Regions from separate parts of the Gilliamella sp. M0364 genome, predicted to be linked through region 2. Evidence: riboswitches for the same ligand, from Rfam matches in the RefSeq annotation. Region 2 holds a riboswitch; the other holds the start of a gene.

What was found. Region 2 has a riboswitch for thiamine pyrophosphate ahead of thiM (hydroxyethylthiazole kinase). Riboswitches for the same ligand answer to the same signal wherever they lie in the genome.
Region 1: it holds a riboswitch for thiamine pyrophosphate, as region 2 does, so the genes downstream of both, thiB (thiamine ABC transporter substrate binding subunit) here and thiM (hydroxyethylthiazole kinase) in region 2, are expected to answer to the same signal.

The regions. Positions count from the first base shown of each region.
Region 1 is NZ_JACFSF010000001.1:535,344-543,779, reverse strand. Features, by position in the region: gene H3U96_RS02475 (amidohydrolase family protein) at 1-969, opposite strand, end outside; gene H3U96_RS02470 (putative quinol monooxygenase) at 1,411-1,704, shown strand; gene argS (arginine--tRNA ligase) at 1,764-3,497, opposite strand; TPP riboswitch at 3,659-3,767, shown strand; gene thiB (thiamine ABC transporter substrate binding subunit) at 3,808-4,806, shown strand; gene thiP (thiamine/thiamine pyrophosphate ABC transporter permease) at 4,820-6,400, shown strand; gene thiQ (thiamine ABC transporter ATP-binding protein ThiQ) at 6,378-7,079, shown strand; gene H3U96_RS02445 (hypothetical protein) at 7,508-8,436, shown strand, end outside.
Region 2 is NZ_JACFSF010000011.1:2,618-11,053, reverse strand. Features, by position in the region: gene H3U96_RS10195 (heavy-metal-associated domain-containing protein) at 480-686, shown strand; gene thiD (bifunctional hydroxymethylpyrimidine kinase/phosphomethylpyrimidine kinase) at 784-1,578, opposite strand; gene thiE (thiamine phosphate synthase) at 1,590-2,231, opposite strand; gene thiM (hydroxyethylthiazole kinase) at 2,247-3,020, opposite strand; TPP riboswitch at 3,081-3,182, opposite strand; gene trkA (Trk system potassium transporter TrkA) at 3,233-4,594, opposite strand; gene trpS (tryptophan--tRNA ligase) at 4,719-5,714, opposite strand; gene H3U96_RS10165 (phosphoglycolate phosphatase) at 5,738-6,433, opposite strand; gene rpe (ribulose-phosphate 3-epimerase) at 6,426-7,103, opposite strand; gene H3U96_RS10155 (Dam family site-specific DNA-(adenine-N6)-methyltransferase) at 7,145-7,966, opposite strand; gene H3U96_RS10150 (SPOR domain-containing protein) at 8,016-8,436, opposite strand, start outside.

The DNA.
Region 1 (8,436 bases), on a different contig from region 2:
CACATTATCTAAATCTGTATAACGACAGCCAGTGACTAATAATTTAAGCTCTTCCCACATATTACCGGTTGAAAAAGGTAACATATAATCACTGACGTTATCAGTCCCAATAGCAACAGGTATCCCGGCGGCAGCAAGTTCATCGACTGGCGTTAATGAATTGCGGGTAGGGCCATGTTCTTCACGGCGCGGGCTATCGATCCAAGCAAATGGGCAAGCAATTACCATCATTTTAGCTTCTTTCATTTTTTGGTAGAGTTTTTGACGATATTCTAAACTATGAGCGGTAATTGAAATACTATGAATAGCCACCACGCGACCATACATACCATGCTCAATGGTTTTATCAGTAAGTTGCTCGGTTTCGATTTCATCTGATGAGTTAAACTGGTCAACATGGACATGTACCATTTTGCCTAATGCTTTACCGGTCTTCATTAACACATCTAAATGTTTTAATCCCATTCCTTCACCATGATCTCGCTCATCTCGACGAGGCAAACCACCAATAATATCCACTAAATCAGCACCTTTATCAAACCAGTATCGGGCTTCTTTATCAATGACTCCTTTAAGAGTTTGATTAACTAATTTAATGATAATGTCACTCTTATAGGTTTCACGCGCTCGCAGCGCACCTCTAATTGCTCGCTCTTCGGCAATCGGATCAATATCAACAAATGAACCCATGGCAGTAACACCTTGTTCTATCATGCGTTCAACCGCCATGCTAAAATGCCGATAATAATCATCTTCAGTCATTGCTGCTTTCACTTTATCAAGCGTGTCCCATTTTTCAATTAAAGTCTGTTTTTGATAGACATCAAAACTATCTACAGTGATAGTAAAAGCACGATCAGCATGCATATGTGAATTAACCCAACCACCATTTTGTTTAATTTTGTTCATCAAATATGCTTTCAAGCTCTGATCTCGACTAGTTGATAACATTTGTTTATTATCGGTCATAATGCGCCTCTAAAATTTGGTTACTATTAAGTTTTAATAAAAAATGGATAAAAAAAATCCCCCAAAAAGGAGGATCAAAATAAACCTGTTAGGATATTTCTTATAGCAATGAAAACACAAGTTGTCATGGAAGTTTACACTTTATTATTTTTCCGAAGTGGGAAAGATTTTAATGGATTCATTGTTAAGATCAAGCATTTTAATTTTAAAAATATTTAAATAAATGAAAAGGTTAAAGTATTATTTTTTAGATTTTTCAAACTAAAAAAAGTCTATTTATACTCTTAAAGAGTAAACTTTTAAATTACATATGCCTAACTTACTATTTAATAATAAGTATAGTGGTCGAAAAAATGAGATTAGCATGGTTATTAAAAGCTGTTTATTCTTAACAGTAGGATTTCAATCATTACAAAACAAGTTTACTTATAAGGGTAGAATATGTCACAACTAAACATTATTGCCACCATTACGATAAAACCAGAGTATCATGAAGCATTTAAACCTATATTTAAACGATTAGTTATCGATAGTCGAGCTGAACATGGTTGTGTTCGCTATGAGTTGAATCAAAGTATTGAGAATCCCAATATTTATATAGTAGTAGAAACATGGCAATCACAGCAGGCGATTGACTTACATAATACAACGCCACATTTTGTTGAATTTGCTAATTTTGCTAAGGAGCAGGTTGATGGATTATCGATTTGTATAGCTAAACAGGTTAATGTCTAAGCGGATAACTAAATACCAACAAAACCACCGATATTTAATCATATCGGTGGCAAATAAGCTTACATTTTGTCAACGGTTTTAATGCCAAGCATATCTAAACCCGTTTTAAGCGTTTTGGCTGTTAATGAGGCCAGTTTCAATCTGCTAACTTTCAAACTTTCATTTTCCGCGGCCAAAATAGGGCAGTGTTCATAAAAACTTGAAAATAGGGTAGCGATATCATACAGATACGCACAAAGAACATGTGGAGTACCTTCTGCGGCAACAGTTGTGATTGTTTCATCAAATTGATTCAAACGAATTGCTAACGCTCGTTCCTTTTCAGTACCTAAATCGATATGACCATCTAGATTTTCTTCATTGATATTTGATTTTTTAAATACTGAAAGTACACGGGTATAGGCATACTGTAAATAAGGTGCTGTATTGCCTTCAAATGACAGCATATTATCCCAATCAAATATATAATCAGTTGTTCTATTTTTGGATAGATCAGCATATTTAACCGCACCAATGGCAACTGCATCAACCACTTGAGCAAGCTCGGCATCAGAAAGATCAGGATTTTTGCTTTTAATTAATGTTGCGGCTCGCTCTGTTGCTTCATCGAGTAAATCATTTAGTTTAACGGTATCACCTGAACGCGTTTTAAATGGTTTACCATCTTTACCTAACATCATACCAAACATATGATGTTCAAGTTTTAAAGATTCTGGGACATATTTTGCTTTATGCACAATCGCCCAAACTTGTTCTAAATGTTGGTGTTGGCGTGAATCGGTATAATATAAAATACGATCCGCGTGTAAGGTTTCATAACGATATTTTGCACAGGCAATATCGGTTGTTGCATAAAGATAACCACCATCTCGTTTTTGGATGATAACACCCATTGGTTCGCCTTCTTTATTTTTATACTCATCTAAGAACACAACGATAGCGCCTTCGCTTTCAACGGCTAATTTTTTCTGTTTAAGATCGGCAACAATGCCCGGTAGCATGCTGTTATAGATACTTTCACCCATGGTATCTTCTAATGAAAGTGTGACATTGAGTCGTTTATATGTGGCAATATTTTGCGTCATGGTAATATCAACCAGTTTTCGCCACATTTCACGGCAATACTCATCACCACCTTGAAGCTTAACGACATAATTACGGGCTTTTTCAGCAAAGACTTCATCTTCGTCATAATGTTTTTTGGCTGCACGATAAAAAGATTCTAGATCCGATAGATCCATATCGTTGGCCTGTTCATTTTGCATTTTTTCAAGGTAAGCGATTAACATACCAAATTGAGTTCCCCAATCACCAACGTGATTAGCTCGAATCACATTGTGACCAAGAAAATTTAAGACTCTAACACTCGCATCACCAATAATAGTTGAGCGTAAATGACCAACATGCATCTCTTTTGCTACGTTTGGTGCTGAGTAATCAACCACAATAGTTTGTGGTTTAGCTGGTAAAGTGATATTCAATTTATCGCTACTTAACGCTACTTCGTTCTGCTCGGCAATCCAACTATTTTTTAAAAAGATATTAATAAAACCCGGTCCAGCTATTTCTACTTTATCGGCAATATCTTCAATATCCAGATGTTGTAATACTTTTTCTGCCAATGCGCGTGGTGGCATAGCCAATTTTTTAGCGGTAGCCATGATACCATTTGCTTGATAATCACCAAATTGAACTTTGGCTGATTGCTTGATTAAAGCATCACAGTTTTTATCTGCACCAGCCATAATCATTGCTTGCGAAACTCGTTGCGTTAATAGTTGTTGAATGTTCACATTGTACCTAATCAATAATCATAAAATGAGGCATATAATACCGACAAACACAACAATTGTCACTGATTGCCTGTAATCTTACCTTGTTTTAATTTGTCTAAATTTGTATTTATCAACCCCTCGCCTGTTTACAATTCTATTTGCTACCACTAAACTACTCATCGTTCTCAACGGGGTGCCCTGAAGGGCTGAGAGTGTCAGAAAAACTGACATAACTCGTCGAACCTGAACTGGATAATACCAGCGGAGGGATTTGAGTTATTATATCTGCTCAAACCTTTTGTCTTTTACACATTACTTTGGAGGCAAAATGTTTCGTAAAAACTTTTTACTATCTGTTATATTTTCATTTTCACTATTTAGTCATCTAGCAAATGCACAACAACCAACTCTAACCGTTTATAGTTACAACTCATTTATGTCACAATGGGGGCCGGGTGAAGCAATTAAAAAAGGCTTCGAAGCGCAATGTAATTGCCAACTTGATGTTGTCACATTAGGGGATGGTGTATCTGTTTTAAATCGAATTCGCCTCGAAGGCGACAAAACAAATGCGGATGTTATTTTAGGATTAGATAACAATCTATTAGCACAAGCCAAGCAAGCGGATATCTTAATTCCGCATCAAATTAGTAAACCCGATAACCTCAATACCGATTGGTGGGATGATAGTTTTATACCTTACGATTTTGGCTATTTCGCTTTTATTTATAATCAAAATAAAATTAAAAATCCTCCTCATTCATTACATGAATTGGTCGAAAACAGAGCTAATTGGAAAATCATTTATCAAGATCCTAGAACCAGCACTCCAGGACTAGGTTTATTGTTTTGGATGAAAAAAGTCTATGGTGACGAGGCGGCAAATGCATGGCAACAAGTGGCTAAACATACAGTCACAGTAACTAAGGGCTGGAGTGAAGCTTATGGTATGTTCCTAAAAGATGAGGCTGATTTGGTATTAAGTTATAGCACATCGCCGATAGCACATATTATTAATGAAAATAATCATAGCTACGCAGCCGCGATTTTTGCTGAAGGTCACTATCGCCAAGTCGAAGTGGCTGGCATCATTAAATATAGCCAAGAAGTCGATTTAGCTCGACAATTTTTACGTTACTTACTAACACCTGAGATACAACGGCAATTTGCTGAAAAAAATGTGATGTATCCAATTATTAAAACCGATCTACCCGATGCCTATAAGCAAATTAATACCATTGATAAATCGCTAGAATTTACACCGGAAGAGATTGAAAAACATCAAAAAGGCTGGATTCGTGAGTGGCAGTCAGCAATAAGTAACTAGTTAAGTATTATTAATGTTAAAATTCAGATCATTATTACCAGGTATCAGTGCTGCTAGTTTAATTTTAATCATATTAAGTTCAGCACTTCTCGCTATCTGGAAATTTGCCTTGCAGTCAGGAAATTTAACCATCTATTTTGATAGTTACATATTGCATATTATATGGATAACTTTTTACCAAGCTGTATTGTCGACGTTATTATCACTAATCGCGGCTATATTAATGGCTAAAGCATTATCTTTAGTCGATTTTAAAGGTAAAAAGTTGTTATTGAAAATAATGCCTATTACCTTTATCTTACCAACACTAGTTGTTGTAACTGGTTTACTATCGGTTTACGGGCGACAAGGTTTATTATCAAATATCTGCCAAATATTACACATACCATTCTCATTTTCAATTTATGGTTTACAAGGCATTTTATTGGCGCATGTATTCCTGAATTTCCCTTATGCCTGCTGCCTATTTTATCAAACCTTACAAAGCGTACCTATTGAACAAAAACACTTAGCTGCGCAATTAAATTTTAGCAATGTAACTTTTTTTAAAATTATTGAATGGCCATTACTTCGTAGACAAATATTACCTATGGCGGCATTAATTTTTATGTTATGTTTTTCAAGTTTTGCTATTGTTTTAGCATTAGGTGGCGGGCCAAAATATACCACGCTTGAAGTTGCTATTTATCAAGCAATTCGTGATTTTGATCTGTTACAAGCAGCATTACTTGCCTGTTTACAATTAGTTTGTTGTATTGCCTTCGTTGGATTAATGCAAAAGATAAACAGAATCGATAAAAAATTAACGCTAAAATTTACTCAAACAGACTACCGTTTACCTCAACCCAAAGGATTAAAAATTGTTAGTTCAGTGCTAGTTTTGATTGGTGGATTATTTATACTGTTACCGATGCTGACCATCCTTTTTCAAGGTATCTATTTCTTTCAATTTTCACTGTTGACCTTCTCATTACAGCAAGCTTTACTTTTTTCAATCATTATTGCAATTGGTTCATCAATTATTGCCATGACACTAGGGTTACTATTACTTTGGACCAACAGTCGACTACTGATAAATAGACAACCGCGATTGAGTAATGGACTATTATTAATTGCATCACTGATTCTAGCCATACCAAGTATGGTATTGGCATCAGGATTATTTTTATTACTATTTGACTATAGTAATAATACCGTTTTTATCTGCTTATTGATGATGGTTTGTAATGGATTGATGGCTTTACCATTTATTACAAAAAATCTTACCGTTCCAATGTATGATATTACTGCTCAATATTGGCGACTTACCCAATCACTGAATATTAATGGTTTAACTCACTTTTATCTAATTGATTTTAGAGGGTTAAGAAGAACAATATTAATGAGCTTTGCATTTGCTGGCATCTTGTCATTGGGCGATTTTGGTGTAATTGCTTTATTTGGTGGGCAGTCAGTCACCACTTTACCTTATTATTTATATCAGCAGATATCGCATTATCAATACAAAGAAAGTATAGTAACAGCAGCAATTTTATTAATTTTATCATTTAGCTTATTGGTTGTTATGGATTATGATCGAACTTCAAAAAACTGAGTATCAATATGATAACTTCAACATGCACTTTGTGCTTAATATTGCTGCTAAAGAAAGAGTAGTGATTGTTGGCCCAAGTGGTGCAGGCAAAAGTACATTACTCAGTTTAATTGCCGGATTTATTTTTCCTCATTCAGGGCAAATTATCCTAAATCATCAAAACGTCACCACAACTTTACCGGGTAAACGGCCGGTATCGATGCTATTCCAAAACAATAATTTATTTAGCCATCTCACTGTCGAACAAAATATAGCGTTAGGTATTAAACCATTATTAAAACTTAGCCGAGCAGAACGGACAATAATTGGTGACATATTAGTGCGTGTCGGATTAGAAGGCTTTAACCAACGTTATCCCGAACAGCTCTCAGGTGGTCAACGGCAACGCGTTGCACTGGCACGCTGTTTAATACAACATCGTCCAATTTTACTCCTTGATGAACCATTTTCTGCCCTTGATCAAGCATTACGTTTTGAAATGCTAGCTCTTGTTAATCAAGTATGTAGCGAATTCAACCTTACTTTAATGATGGTCTCGCATTATTTAGATGATTCTCTTCACCACTTCTCACGTTGCCTTGTTATTGATAATGGAAAAATTATTTTTAATGCAGCACCAAAACAGTTATGGCATTCGGAAAATCAAAAAATTGCCAATTTATTAGGCATTGAAAGTTAGAATTTTAAGTTGAAAAATTTTGCGGAACGGGGTTTTTAAAGCCTAAAATCCCCCTAAATCTTCTTCGAAATTGGTTTTAAGCGAGTAATTAAGCGGTAATATTACATTCACCTTTACAAAAATTAACAATTAAACAGCCAAAATAAGTTGCATGGTTTTTTCCAATCACTATACTTTTATAGCATATTTATATGAATGGATAAATTTTATGTCGGTAGGCATAAAATTGTAAATAAATCATTAATTTAATTGACAGGAATGTCGGATATGTGTTATAATTTAAAACACCAAACACCAAACACCAAACCTATAATTTAACGTTAGTAAAGTTAAGCACGCACGGTCTATTATCTCATTACAATTTATTTTTCCAGCAAATTCGGCAAAATTTTTTAAAATTTCTTGGTTTAGCCTGTTTATCTCGGCCGATGGTTTTCATATTAACCGTGGTTGTTTTACTTTCTATTTCTTTTGCTAATCATGCATTAACCGCTAAAACGATTTATGTTATTCAAGGTTCAGCGCCTTATTTAACCTTCGATGGTGGTAGTACTCGGGTAACAAATACTGAAGCGCTACTCAGGATATCCCTTTCAGATGGAAGAACATTTACTCGGACAACCAATGATTCAAGTTTAGACAATCCTATCGAGTTACCGGTTGCTGGTCAGAGTTTTAATGATATTGGTATGTTGATACCAACTGATAAAAATTTAATCGAATTAAATTCTCTTATTGCATCACCCTATAATTATTGGGGGGATGATGATGGTGATGGTCAGGGGATTAATGGTGTCACTGCTACCGGTGGTTTATATTTAGATATTTTTGATAAAGACGGTTCTCGTGTTGCCCGTAATGAAGTGCTGTCTATTTGTAAAGCGCCATATAAATTAGTCTTATCTAATTTTGAAAGTAGATTAACAACACGTTATGGTGTGCCTAATGAAACTCGTTTTGAGCGAAGGAGTACCACTTATTATATTAATCCTAAGAAAGAATCATCGCCAGTGATTTGTTATGTAATGCCTAACATAAGTGGGTTTGGGTTGGGTGGTATTCCTGCTGACAAATGGTACCGTTATGGGAAGGGTTTTCTACCACAATCATTTACGCCATCGTCTTATGGTTCAAACTTCCCGACTACTGGTGCTAATAATTTGTATTTTGATTTAGTTATTGCCGGCACTAATCAGGCCTTATCTTGGGCTCCGGTTTCTCATGGTGGTATTACGGCGACGATGACCGATTCAACAAGTACCAGCGTTCGAGTCACCCTAACGGGTCCTGTTGCTACACCATCGCAATGGTCTTCAAATAATCCAGGTGAAATCGACAGACTATCTTTACCGCAGGT
Region 2 (8,436 bases):
AAAATTGTTATAACGAAGTTGCATTGAGGTAATAGTCTGATCGAAAAAATGACTTGGCACATTATCCATTAACCAAACTTTATTATCGGCTAAATAAAACTCAATACCTTATGATACATAGTTAAAGAACTTCTCTTAAGACAACTGGTTTTCCATGACGTATACCAACGGTTATAGCTGTTTTTCTATTATGGATCTCAAATATCAATTAAACGGTATACACTTCTCAATTATTTTTACAAAAAATATAGATCAAAATAAATTCTTAGCTTAATCTCATTGAGCATATTAAAAATTTGGTTAATTTATTTTTCCAAGTAGGCTTGGTTTTAGTTTGTTTTGGCGTAATATAAAGATTAAATTTTAATTCATTAATGGTAATAGCTAGCAGATTTGTTTTATTTAAAGAATAATCTAATTTTTCTATCTGTTGCCATTGATAATTTATCGGTAAATTATTAAATAACCAAAAGGGGTTAATGATGAAATTAATAGTCGATAATATGAGTTGTCAGCATTGTGTTAAAACCATTACTAAAGCAATTAATGATATTGATCCTAAAGCGAAAGTTACTGTTGATTTAGCTAAGCATGAAGTTGATATTGATGGTGGTACTATCTCGCAAGAAGCGGCAATTGCAGCAATTGATGAAGCTGGTTTTCAATACGTTGGTATTGCTTATTAACAGTATTTAGCGTTATTAAATTTTAGGCGATTATCTCATCGCCTAAATCTTCGAGAGTACTTTTATCAAATCATCGATTAACAGTTTTTGTATACTTCTACCACCATTGATAAAAATGGTGAGTAGGCCCAATTCCCTTACCAATTTTTAAACTATCTGCATGCTCAATAGCTCCTTGTAGGTAGTTTTTAGCATATTTTATTGCATCTTCTAAATGATGTTTCGGTAACAAGGCTGCAATTGCTGCAGAGAGGGTACAACCTGTACCATGGGTATTTCTTGTTGCGATCCTAGGTGATGTCATTCTGATGATGTTGTTGTGAGTGATTAAATAATCAGGGCTTTCTTGACTTGGCAAATGTCCACCTTTCATTAATACTGCCTGACAACCTAATTTAAGTAATTCATACCCTTGTTGTTGCATTTGCTCTTCGTTTTTTGCCTCACTACAATCAAGTAATGCAGCCGCTTCAGGTAGATTAGGGGTGATGACTGTGGCTAATGGTAATAATAGATCTCGAATAGCAGAAACGGCATCAGCTTTTAACAATGGATGTCCGCCTTTAGCAATCATTACGGTATCAAGCACAATATTGGCAATAGGATTAGCGTTTAATAGCTGATGAACTGTAGTAACAATCTCTTTATTCATTAGCATGCCAATTTTAACACTATCAATGTGGATATCTTGATACAGTGTATTAAACTGTGCTTCAATAAATTCAGCGGGAATGGCATGTACACCATTAACGCCTTGCGTACTTTGTGCGGTTAATGCTGTGATCACTGACATACCATAAGCACCAAGTGCTGAAAATGCTTTTAAGTCAGCTTGAATACCTGCGCCACCACTAGGGTCACTGCCTGCTATTGTTAATGCAACTGTTGTCATGATTTGGTTTCCTATTTTGCCAGTTTTATTTTACTGATTAGGTCTGATGTCGCTTTGGCAAGATTAGCTTGTCCGCATACTGCCGACACAACGGCAATACCTTCAATGCCAGTTTGGATTACTTCGGTTAAATTATTCACGCCGATACCACCGATCGCCACGGCAGGGCATTGTTTCGCTTTAACCAGTTCTTTCAATTGAGTAATGCCTGTCGCAGCTGCGGCATCCTTTTTGGTTGTGGTTGGATAGATAGGCCCTATACCAAGATAATCGACTAAATGCCAAGGAACATTCTCTAGTTGTGATTGATTTGAAACTGAAAGTCCTAACCATTTGTCTGTGCCAATTAGGTGTCGAGTAACGTCGACTGGTAGATCGCTTTGTCCTATATGAACGCCATCGGCATCAATGGCTAAAGCAATATCAACATGGTCATTGATAAATAGCGGAACTTGGGTGCGACTTAACACTTCTTTGAGCGCTTGTGCGGCGTCATACCAATTTTTACCAGAGTATTTTTGTTCTGAACGTAGTTGCACTGCAGTAACGCCATTTTCAACGGCAATTTTGGTGGTAGCGACCATGCCATCTATACCGCCACATAATAACGGATCGAGGACTAAATAGAGAGTTAAATCAAGTTGCTTTTTCATCAAACATCCTTATTTTTAGTTTTGATTGAATCGTGAAAGATGATCAATAACAGCAATGGCGAAACTACCTAACCCTTGCTGTTTATTAGCGAGCTGTCCTGCTTTTTTCATCATAAAACAAGCTGTTGCGGTAGCGGTTAAACGATCACTAGTGGTTGCAATAAATGCTGCTACCATTGCAGATAACGAACAGCCGGTGCCGGTTACTTTAGTTAAAGCGATATCGCCACCGACAATGCTATAAATTTGTTCACCATCTGTGACATAATCTATCTCACCTGTTATTGCGACAATGGTTTGATATTTTTGTGCTAATAGTATTGCTGCATTTAATGCAGAATCGGTAGAATCAAGTCCATCAGGCCCTTTCGATGATGATTGTTGACCACTCAATGCGAGAATTTCAGAGGCATTTCCTCGAATAACACTCGGTCTAAAAGTTAACAGTTGTTTGGCAATTTCAGTGCGGTATTTAAGTGCCGCACCAATCGCTACAGGATCTAGTACCCATGGTGTCTGTGTTTGTTCAGCTTTTGCTGCAGCTAACAACATACTATTTGCGCTCTGCTCATCAATGGTACCAATATTAATTAATAAACTACTGGCAATAGTTACAAAGTCCTCAACTTCTTGTTTAGCAACGACCATTGCTGGCGAAGCACCAATGGCTAATAAGACATTGGCGGTAAAATTCTGTACAACATCATTGGTAATGCAATGGACTAATGGTCGTTGTTGTTTAACTTGTTCAATAAAGGGAATGGCATCATTGTTTTGAAATAACTGAATGGTAGACATATTCTTTCCTTATTTATTATTAATATTAAGGGAAGAATGTGTCAAAACGGATAATTAAGACGAAGACTTCCCTACGCTGGTATGAGCCAGATCAGGTTCAACGGGTAAAATCTCAGTTTTTTGTAGTAACAAAAAACACCCCGAGTCAAAAAACAATTAATAAAAACAGTTTAATTATCTACTGAGTTTATATTTTATACAAGCTATTGTAATAATCTTTCGATATCGCTAATAGATCGTCTATCTGGTAAGAAAATGATTAAGTGATCACCATCTTCGATCATTAAATCGGTATTAACAATAATCACATCTTCACCACGCACCACAGCACCAATAGTTGCCCCTGAAGGCAATTTTAGACTGTTAATATTTTTACCTACTAGTTTAGAGTTTTCAGTATCACCCTTAACGATCACTTCGACAATTTCTGATTCACCTTGCCGTAGTGAGACAACTTTTACCACGCCATTTTGTCTTACATGACTGAGTAATTCTGAAATAGTGGCATGTTGTGGTGAAATGGCAATATCAATTACGCTATCGTTTATTAACTCTAAATAAGCTTGTCGTTGAATAAGTACGATGACTTTTTTGGCTCCCATCCTTTTGGCAAGCATTGACGACATAATATTTGATTCATCATCACTCGTCACTGCCACAAACAGATCGGTAAGTTCGACTTGTTCTTGCGATAATAGCTCTTGATCTGATGATTCACCATGTAATACGGTAGTATTAACTAACTGCTCGGCAATTAATTCTGCTTTTTCGGCATTACGTTCAATCAATTTCACTTGATAATCGTTTTCTAATCGCTTAGCTAAAGCAACAGCAATGCCACCACCACCACTAATGAGTATTCGTTTATAAGGCTTTTCTAACCGTTGTAATTCACTGGTTACCGCTTTGATGTTAAGCGGTGGGGTAATAAAGTAAACCATATCCCCAGCTTCAATCAAAGTTGAACCAATCGGACGAATAAAACGATTTTTACGATAAATCGCCACCACCCGAGCTTCGACATGAGGTAAATGTTCTTTTAGCTCTGATAATTCACTACCCACCAATGCACCACCATAGTAAGCTGTAACGGCAACTAAGCAGACTCGATTATCATAAAATGAGGCAAATTGTAGTGCGCCAGGATATTGCACTAGCTGGCTGATATGATTGGTGATTAGATTTTCTGGGGCTATAATATGATCGATATTAATACAATCTTTATTAAAAAATGAGTATCTTTCATCATTATATTCTGGCGCTCGAATACGTGCGACTTTTTGAGGAATATTGAACATCACATGCCCAATCTGGCAAGCCATCATATTGACCTCATCAGAATTGGTAACAGCGACTAACATGTCGGCAGATTCTGCACCAGCACTTTCTAATACTTGTGGATAAGATGATTTTCCACAAATAACTTGTAAATCAAAACGTTCTTGCAATGATTGCAACTTGTCATGATCTTCATCAACAACAGTCACATCGTTCTGTTTTTCGGTAACCAGATATTCGGCAAGAGCACTACCTGTTTGACCTGCACCAAGAATGATAATTTTCATAACTAACCTATGATAATCAAAAAGGCTTCAATGGCATTTTTCGTTAACAAAAACGATAGTGCGTTTAGTCATTAAAGCCAATTGATATTGTTTAGCGTTAATTGCAATCTAGTTTTACGGTTAATTATACAAAACCGATTGCGTCATAAACTTTTTTCAACGTTGGCTCTGCTTTTGCTCGAGCTTTTTGTGCACCTTCTTGCATAATTGTCAGAAGATAATTTTCATCATCACGATACTGATGATATTTTGCTTGTAAATCAGTTAACATATCAATAACTTGATTTGCGACCTCAGTTTTTAGATGGCCATACATTTTACCTTCGAATTCTTTCTCCAGTTCAGCGATAGGTTTACCCGTAATACCGGTTAATATATCTAACAGATTTGATACCCCCGTTTTATTTTTTAAATCATAACGTACGACTGGTGGTTCATCAGAATCGGTCATTGCCCGTTTAATTTTCTTCTCGACATCTTTTGGGTTTTCAAGTAAACCAATAACATTATTGCGATTTTCATCTGATTTAGACATTTTTTTGCTAGGGTCTTGTAATGACATAACCCGAGCACCAACTTTAGCAATAAATGGTTCAGGAACAGTGAAGATATCGCCATAAAGGGCATTAAAACGCATAGCAATATCGCGAGAAAGTTCAAGATGTTGTTTTTGGTCATCACCAACGGGAACTAAATTAGCTTGATATAACAAAATATCGGCAGCCATTAACACTGGATAATCAAAAAGCCCAGCATTTATATTTTCTGAATGACGAGAAGATTTATCTTTAAATTGTGTCATACGGCTCAATTCACCAAAATAGGTATAACAGTTTAATGCCCAACCTAATTCAGCATGTGCAGGCACATGGGATTGCACAAAAATAGTACTTTTTTGTGGATCAATACCACAGGCTAGATAAAGTGCTAATGTATCAAGTGTTGCTTTACGTAACTTATTAGGATCTTGGCGTACCGTGATCGCATGTTGATTGACGATACAATAAACGCAATCATATTCATTTTGCAAAGACACCCAATTCTTTAAAGCACCTAAATAGTTGCCTAATGTTAGTTCTCCTGATGGCTGAGCGCCACTAAATACAATTGGTTTACTCATAATTTATTCCTAATTTAAACTTATTATTTTTTTGCATCAGCTTTTGGCTGAGGTAATAGGGTTAATATATCTTGAAAATCATCAAATAAAAAATCGGGTTCACTTGTTGCAATTGATTCGCCATAATTATAACCATAACTTAACGCAACAGTAGGGCAATTAGCATTTTTGGCTGCGCTAATATCATTTTTCGAATCACCAACAAATAATAACTGATCATTGTATAATCCAAATGTCGCCATGACTTGATAAAGCGGAGCAGGGTGTGGTTTTAATTTAATTACATCACCACCGCCGAGTACTAATGAAAAATACTCTTTGATAACTAATGAGCTTAGTAATCCCGGTAAAAATTGTGCCGGTTTATTAGTTACAAGTGCTAAAGGGTAATGATTTTCATAAAGAGTTTTTAAGGTCTGTTTTACATGAGGAAACAGTGTTGTCTGTTCATCCATAACCTTATCATAATGCTGACTAAATATTTGTTTAGCTTCAGCAAAATATTCGTTTGACGGATTAATATCAATGGCTTTGAAAACGCGTTCAAGCATCACATCAATACCATTACCTACCCAGTTTTTAACTTGTTCATTGGTAACTGTTGGTAAATTTAAATCTGCCAACATTTTCTGGGTTGCTAAAGCAAGTCCAGGTACGCTATCTACTAATGTTCCATCTAAATCAAAAGCAATAGCTTGAATATCATCTAATTTAGCCATGTTTTACTCCTGCTAACTCTTTACGCATTGCATCAATTACCGTTTTATAGTTAGGTTGACCAAATATGGCTGAGCCAGCAACAAACATATCGGCTCCTGCCTTGGCAATTTCAGCTATATTATCTACTTTTACACCGCCATCAATTTCTAGGCGAATATTTCTACCAGAATCAATAATGCGTTGTTTAACTTGCCGCAATTTTTTAAGCGTTGCTGGGATGAATGATTGACCACCAAAACCTGGGTTAACACCCATCAATAAAATAATATCAACTTTATCCATCACATAGTCTAAATGGTCAAGTGGTGTTGCTGGATTAAGCACAATACCGGCACTGCAATCATGATCTTTAATTAATTGTAATGAACGATCTAGATGAATTGTCGCTTCTGGATGAATAGATATGTTTGTTGCTCCAGCTTTGGCAAAAGAGGTAATTAGCTCTTCAACTGGAGAAACCATTAGATGGACATCAATTGGTGCACTAATTCCATAGTCTCGCAGTGCCTTACAAAACATACTACCCATTGTTAAATTGGGAACAAAATGATTATCCATCACATCGAAATGGACAACATCCGCTCCTGCATCTAATACTTTTTGGGTATCTTCACCAAGACGAGCGAAATCGGCGGATAGTATTGATGGTGCAATAATAAATTCATTCATAACATACCTCTACTCATAAACACCTTATACTTAAAAATAGCTTAAGATTTTTGGTATAAGGCCAATATTTCATCAATTTTTTTGCGTCCTTCGCCAGCGCAACTAATTGAGCGCCGCATTTCTGCTCGGTAAAGATGGCGCGCTTTACTATATAACGTTCTGGTATAGTGAGTATCATGATTTGATACCAGCACTGGAATCTCTTTTTTATAGGCAATTTGCTCAGCTAATTGTGACAACCTTTGATGTTCGTCAAACCCAAAATTATTAGAATAGTAGGCGGTAAAACCTGCTGTTTCATTAGGCGATAGATAAGGTGGATCACAATAAATAACGGAGTTACGTTTCGCCATTTTCATCGCTTTATGATAAGGCGTACAGACAAACTCAGCATTTTGCGCTTTTTTGGCAAAAAAATAGAGTTCCCTTTCCGGGAAATAAATAGTCTTGTAACGGCCAAATGGCACATTAAATAAACCACTATTATTATAACGACATAAGCCGTTGTAACAGTGACGATTTAAATAGACAAATAAAAGCGATCGCAAATATTGATCTTTACTATAATTAAACACATCACGTAGTTGATAAAATGCTTCAGCTTGGTTATTTTGATCATTAAATAGTAATTTAAGATCATTAATAAACAGCTCCGGATTGGATTGTAATAGCTTAAATAGTGCAATTAGATCATGATTGATATCAGCTAAAATATAACTTTTGAAGTTAGTATTTAAAAAAACGGAACCAGCACCTACAAAGGGCTCAATGAGTTGTTCACCTTCCGGTAGATACTGTTTTATAGTGTCTACAAGCTCATATTTTCCTCCAGCCCACTTTAAAAAGGCTCGTCGCTTCTTCAACGGAAACTCCTATTTTGTCATTGGTAGGATATATGAACAATATCCCTTACTATTTTGCCGATTTTTCTTTATTAATAGTTGCGCCAGATTTAACCCAAGGTTTATCTTTTTTTAGTGCATCTGGTAAAGACTTGATTGCTTTTCTGGCTTCATCAGCAGAATTATATGTACCATTAACTAAAATAAACCATTTGACATTATTTCGTTTAGTTTCATAAATTTGGTAATTGGTTATATTATGTTTTTTTACCAATTTTTTTAAACCTTCAAGCGAGGTTGAAGCACTCAGTTGAATTGAAAACTGATTACTCTTTATTTTGTCAATTTTAGTCGGTTTAGTATTTACTTTAGAACCACTAGTTGATTCAGTATCAGGTTTATTGACTTTAGATTCAACTTGGTTCGGCGAGTTTAGTCTATTATTATCCACATTATTATGCGATGAATTATTACCCTGATGAGTATTATGG